Linked DNA regions of Lewinella sp. 4G2. The protein of the gene in region 1 interacts with the protein of each later gene in a pairwise test. Links are inferred from orthologs where the notes say so. Each region holds a gene or a part of one and is shown on either strand. Other genes may lie near its edges. The genes, in order: A3850_RS10460 and def.

The links.
Region 2: the proteins of A3850_RS10460 (region 1) and def interact in binary tests that used the Escherichia coli proteins (3 or more experiments, as listed by UniProt). The link is inferred for Lewinella sp. 4G2 from one-to-one orthologs.

The regions. Positions count from the first base shown.
Region 1 is NZ_LVWJ02000014.1:2,457,044-2,460,352, forward strand. What follows is about bases 321-3,304. They hold A3850_RS10460 (aspartate-semialdehyde dehydrogenase), read right to left. Parts: upstream 2,331-3,304; coding sequence 1,311-2,330; downstream 321-1,310. Other genes in these bases: A3850_RS10455 (hypothetical protein), read right to left, coding at 321-1,179; A3850_RS10465 (class I SAM-dependent methyltransferase), read right to left, coding at 2,523-3,194. Also shown: more of A3850_RS10455, read right to left, coding at 1-320.
Region 2 is NZ_LVWJ02000014.1:1,852,510-1,855,629, reverse strand. Bases 187-2,981 are described here. They hold def (peptide deformylase), read right to left. Parts: upstream 1,966-2,981; coding sequence 1,408-1,965; downstream 187-1,407. Other genes in these bases: hutG (formimidoylglutamase), read right to left, coding at 2,541-2,981; ruvX (Holliday junction resolvase RuvX), read right to left, coding at 1,998-2,411; A3850_RS08235 (viroplasmin family protein), read left to right, coding at 712-1,386; A3850_RS08240 (TatD family hydrolase), read right to left, coding at 187-653. In the rest of the region: more of A3850_RS08240, read right to left, coding at 1-186; more of hutG, read right to left, coding at 2,982-3,120. UniProt on the Escherichia coli protein: Removes the formyl group from the N-terminal Met of newly synthesized proteins. Requires at least a dipeptide for an efficient rate of reaction. N-terminal L-methionine is a prerequisite for activity but the enzyme has broad specificity at other positions.

The DNA.
Region 1 (3,309 bases):
GGCGGCAGCGGCGGCGGCTAGTTTGCTCGCCTCTTCAGGGCTTACTTCGCGCTCGCTGATCTCCGCAGCGATCTTAGCCTTTGCTGCTGCGGCGGCGGCGCGTTCGGCGTCCTTCTTAGCGCGCTTTTCGGCTTTCTTCTTCTCCTGTTCGATCTTCTTTTCGAGCTGCGCCTTGGTCTTCTCCATATCATCCAGCTTCGCTTGTTTGCTGTTGATGCGGGATTCGATCATGACGACCTTGGCCTGGCGGATCTGCTTCTCGAGTTGACCGTCCGTACGCTCAATGCGGCGGTGTTCGAATTTAAGGTCTTCCTTGTCACGGCCGATACCGGACTTCATCCGGTCCATGGCTTTTTTGAGGCCTTCGAGACGGCTTTCGATCCGGCCCACGGCGCCGCCGCTGTTGCTGGATGCTCCACCCTGTCCGCGTTTCTCCTTGACGGCCTTAAAGGCGGCGTCAATCCGTTTATAGACGGCGTCGCGGTCTTCGCGGGTGAATTTTACGTTGTGGAATTTCTTTTGGATATCCCGCAGGTCATTAAAGACGCGGTTGAGGTGAGTGCCCTCCTGAATGGAGCCTTCCGCTTTTTCGAGGAGGCCGGAGAAGGCAGCCACTTGTTTGGTGGATTCCTCCTTGTACTGCTCATTGAGCTTGTCGCGCATTTTCTTCAGGGTGTCGAAAGTAGTGTCGACGCGCTTACGGATATCGTTGCCCTGCTCGCGGAGGAGGGTTTTATCCTGAAGTTGGCCCTGGACTTTTTGCCAGAATTGCTTGGCCTGGTTCCATAAATCGGAACTGTATTCGGTGGCACGCTCGACGCGGTCTTCGATCTCGGCGAGCTCTGCTTTGTAGTTCTCAGCGAGTTTGGCGCTGAGGACGTGGAAGTGCCACTCGGTCTGCGCCCGGAGGATCATGTCGGTTTGCTCTGCCTTCAGATCGTCCGGTAGAAGGCCTTCGGTTACGCTGAGCTCGCGGGCGACTACGCGGTCGGGTTCGGGAAGTTCTGCTTCCTGGCCCTTGCGCCATTTTTCCATGAAGAGTTTGTAGACCTCGTCGGTTACAACCTTCTCGGGGTAAGTTTGAATGCGGACGATGTTCTCTTTGACCTGTAGTTCGATGGTCAGTAAGACGCGTTTTTCCTGGGCGTCACGCCCCCAGACGGCAATACGGTTTCTCATAATCAGTTTGCGTTATGCAACCGGCGGGAATGAGTGCCCACACGGTTGCGCTTTCGGGTAAATCAGTGCCCCGATGAATAGGGCGGGTTAGTCTTTCATTCCGGGGCTTCCGGAACGGTAGTCGGTCCGAATCAGGAAGCCGAAACGGCGGACCCAATCAGGTTATTTTCTGCCAGGTAAGTGGCGATTTGTACGGCATTGGTTGCGGCACCTTTACGGAGGTTATCCGCCACGATCCAGAGGTTGAGCCCATTTTCGATGGATTCATCCCGACGGATGCGGCCCACGAATACCTCGTCGCGGTGTTTAGCTAACAGCGGCATGGGGTAAAGGTTATTGGCAACGTCGTCCTGAACAACTACGCCCGGCGTAGCGGCCAGCAATTCCCTTACCTTTTCGACGGTAAAGGGGCGCTCAAATTCTACGTTCACGCTTTCGCTGTGGCCACCGTGAACGGGCACCCGCACGGCGGTGGCGGTGATGGCAATACTGTCGTCGCCCAAGATCTTTCGGGTTTCATGGACGAGTTTCATCTCCTCCTTCGTGTAGTCGTTATCCAGGAATACATCGCAATGGGGGATGCAATTCTCAAAGATGGGGTAGTGGTAGGGGCGATCCGTACCAGCGGTGTCCTCTCCCCGCTTTTCTGCCTCGTACTGATTGACGGCCGGTACGCCGGTTCCCGTAAAGGATTGGTAAGTGGAGATCACCAGGCGCTTGATGCCGAAAGCTTTGTGGAGGGGCGCCAGGGAAAGCACCATTTGAATTGTCGAACAGTTAGGGTTCGCAATGATGAGATCGTCCTTGGTAAGTTGGTCTGCATTCACTTCGGGGACGACCAGTTTTTTGGTGGGGTCCATCCGCCAGGCGCTCGAGTTGTCCACGACAACGCAGCCTACTTCGGCGAATTTTGGGGCCCATTCCTTACTGGTGCCGCCACCAGCGGAGAAAATAGCTACGTCCGGACGCATGTCAATAGCATCCTGCATACCAACTACGGTGTACTCCTTTCCTTCGTAGTCGATCTTTTTACCAACCGAACGCGCGGAGGCTACGGGAATCAATTCGGAAATGGGGAAGTTATGCTCCTTGAGCACCTGAAACATTACGCCGCCGACCAAACCGGTGGCACCTACTACAGCAACTTTCATTTTTCTGTTTTTAGGGGGTGGGAATGACAAAGGTAGGCCTTTCCGGTAAGGGCTATTGTTTGTGTTCGGGGTGGTGGCCCGGCAATTAAATGGTCATCTACGAACGCCAAGCTTGGTCCCGTATTCACTCCTTTCTTGGCACCTGCGGCAGCGCCAGAATGGGATTGTTGGGATTAGCTGAAAAGACAGTGTTTAGCTGTTGAGCTTTTGGAACATCATGATACCCCAGCGAAGGTCCCCGTCTTCGGCTAATTCTCGGAAAATTTTGCACACGCGCTTCCGCTCGTTGACAAATTTCTCGCTGGTTTGCTTGACGAGCTCCTTGCGGTTGCTTTCAAGGGCTTCCTCTAACTTGCCAAAATGAATGGCTAGGTTTTTGGATAGGTCCAAAGAGTAGACCTTCTGGAAGAAGCCGCGGCGGGCGTCATCTTCGTAGTCGCCCATGGTAATGAGTTCCTCCACCGGGAGGCTGGCGATACGCTCTTTACCGGCGGGGCTGACGCGGTCCGCACGCATAATAGCGCAGAAAATGAGCCGAGCCTCGGGCTTCATCACGCGGTGGATAGCGCGGAACATTTGCCGTTTTTTGGCGGTGATGCTGAAGCTATCCTGAGCGATGACGAAATCGAAATTGTCCGGATTGTAGGGCATGTAATCCACGTCGCCGAGGGTGACGTGCATCATTTTATGTAGTTCCGCCTCCTCGATCTTCTTCTGGTTAAAGGCATTTTGGACCTCATTATCGTTGAGGCACTCCACCTTACACATGTGCGTTTCGGCGATGTAGCGAGCGGCGGTACCGAAGCCGGATTGCAGCACCAACATTTTGGTTGACTTCTTGATGCGGGGGAGCAAGCGGAGCATCCGGTCCGTGGTAGCGCGGGCGGCCTCGGTGGGGTTGTCTACCTCTTCGGAGTAGATGCCTACGTGGAGATCATCTCCCCCCCATAGGTTGCGGTAAATTTCCTGGGACTTTTGC
Region 2 (3,120 bases), 600 kb from region 1 along the record:
TTGCGTTTTCCGCGGTAAGGTACCGGCGCCAGGTAAGGGGCATCCGTCTCCAGCAAAAGCCGATCGTGTGCCACTTGTTCGATTACCGGGCCTAGCCCACCATTCTTAAAAGTGGCAACCCCACCAATCCCCAGGTAGAACCCCAGTTCGATGGCACGCTCCGCCTGACGGAAATCTCCGGTAAAACAGTGGAAGACGCCGCGGAGGCGGTCATCCCCTACCCTTTCGATCAGGGCCAGTAGTTCGTCAATGGATTTCCTGGCGTGGATACAAATTGGAAGATCCATCTCAATGGCCCATTCGCACTGAATGAGGAAAGCTTTTTCTTGTTGCTCCCGGAAGGTGACGTCCCAGTGCAGATCCATCCCAATCTCGCCTATTGCTACCCACTTGCGGTCCTGGTCGAGATATTCCCGGACTATGGCCAGCTCTTGTTCGTAATCCGCCTTTACGCTGACGGGGTGGAGGCCCATCATGGCGAGGGTACGGTCGGGGTAGTCAGCCTCCAATTGCAGCATGGCGGCGTGGCTGCTGGAGTCCACGGCCGGCATAATGGACAGCTCCACCCCCACGGCGGGAATGCGCTCCATCATCGCGGCGCGGTCGCCCGCAAATTTGTCGCTGTAGAGGTGGGTATGGGTATCGATCAACATGGGTTGGGGATAGGATGTAATGAACACTCAATTTGGTGGGTGGGGCTACCTTTACCCCATGCCCAAAACGAAGCAAAAGAAATTCTACGTCGTCTGGCTCGGCCACGTTCCGGGCGTCTACCTGACCTGGCCGGAAGCCAAACGGCAAGTGGACGGCTACAAAGGTGCAAAGTATAAAAGTTTTCCCTCCCGCGCCCAGGCCGAGGCCGCTTACGACGGCGGCTTCCACCGGTACATGACGGCGGCCGTGGCGGCCAACAACAAAACATCGCACCTGCGGCAGCGCCCAACTTCCAAACGCAAAAGTAACGCCCCCACCACCCCGGGCATCCTCGCTAACAGCATTTCCGTGGACGCCGCCTGCTCCGGCAACCCCGGTAAAATGGAGTACCAGGGCGTCACGACCGCCAGCAAAAAACAACTCTTCCACCGCGCTTTCCCGCTCGGGACGAATAACATCGGCGAATTCCTCGCGCTAGTCCACGCCCTCGCGTTTCTCAAAGCCCAGGACAAAGGCGACCTGCCCATCTACAGTGACTCCCAAATTGCCATCGGCTGGGTCAAAAAAGGGAAGTGCAAGACGACGTTGAAGAAATCAAAAAAGACCGAAAGCCTCTACGAATACATCGAAAAGGGAGAAGCCTGGCTGAAGGAAAATAGCATCACCAACCCGATCTACAAGTGGAATACGAAGGCGTGGGGGGAGATTCCGGCGGATTTTGGGAGAAAGTGAGTTAGTAGCGTAGTCGGGTAATTAAGTCCGTATAAACTTCATCCGGTACTTCGCATCCGCCTCCCCCTTCTTGATCTTCTCCAGCTTCCGGTTGATCATCCGGCGTTTGAGGGGTTTGAGGTACTCGGTGAATAAGATACCCTCGATGTGGTCGTATTCGTGTTGGATGACGCGGGCGTTCATGCCATCGAAAGTCTCGGTGTGCTCCACGAAATTTTCGTCGTAGTAGCGAATGGTGATCTCTTCGGCGCGCTCCACTTCACCGGTGATGTCGGGGATGCTGAGGCAGCCTTCGGCGTAGCTGCAATCGTCGCCGGCTTCTTCGAGGATTTCCGCGTTGATGAATACGCCGCGTTTGCCGAGGTGTTCTTCGCCCTCGTCGTGCATCGGCCCGGCATCAATCAAAAATAGCCGGATGCTCTTCCCGATTTGGGGGGCGGCGAGGCCGACGCCGTTGGCATTTTCCATGGTCTCCCACATGTCCGCGATCAGTTTTTCGAGCCCGGGGTAGTCTTTCGTGATGGGTTTGGCTACTTTTTTGAGCACGGGTTGGCCGTAAGCGTAAATCGGAAGAATCATTGGGGGAATGGTTAAGGTGGGGCAAATGTAGCTTAGGCGAGGGTCTCCATGAAATCCTGCAGAATGATGGTGGCGGCCAGTTTATCGACGCGGTGTTTTTCGCGGCGTTTCATCTTCGGCACCCCCATTTCGATCATCGCTTCGAGGGCGCGTTTGGAGGTCCGAAATTCATCCTGCCGGTGCAGTTTGATATCGGGATACTTCTTACTGAATTTGCGCTCGAACCCGATCACCTCGTCGTTGATCTTGTTCGGCGTCCCGTCTTTGTGCAGGCTTTCGCCGACTACAAGGTCCCCGACTTCTTCCTCGGCCAGGTACTTATCCAGCCAGTCAAGCAGCTGCCAGGTCGGGACGGTTTCCAACCCGTTTGCGGTCAGGCGCAGGGGGTCCGAAACGGCAATACCAGTCTTTTTGGAGCCGTAATCGATGGCCAGGATGCGGGACATAAAGTGACTTTTAGAGTAAACGATTCAGCTTCGTTTTTGGATGCGGGCGCTGCCGCGGGTGCCAAGCAATTGGGGTGAACAAAGGGATGACCTGGAACGGAGGGAAGGGCTTAATTGCTAAAGACTTCCCTACAACCACAAATACTCATCCGCCCGGTGCACCAGCCGGCTGACCAATCGGGCCGTCACCCCGTCCCGATCGTATCTGGGGTTGAACTCCGCAATATCCATACCCACCGTATTACCGATGGATAATAGTTCAGCGAGGGCACCCAGGACAAAGTGGGGATCAACTCCCGTAGGGTTCGGCGCGCTCACGCCCGGGGCCACGCCGGCGGGGAAGGTATCGAGATCAATCGTAAGGTAAAGGTGGTCGACGGAGGCAGCAAAAAAGGCTAATTGCCGCAGTGACCGTTCGGGGTTAGCGTACAGGGTTTCGTCCGACAAAACGTTAACCGCATACTTTTCGGCCACCCGGAACAGCTCCGGCGTATTGGCGGCCGCCTGGATGCCGGCAGCCAGGTAACGGACGTTTCCCCCCATCTCCGTCAGTATCTGCCGAAAGGGTGTACCCGAAGTCGCTCCGTTGGTGGGCGACCGGAGATCGAAGTGGGCATCGAAATTGATGATGCCAAAGGTTCTACCGGGATCGTTGTGGGCGTCGTACAATCCCCTAAAGTGCCCGTATGCAATGTCGTGTCCACCGCCG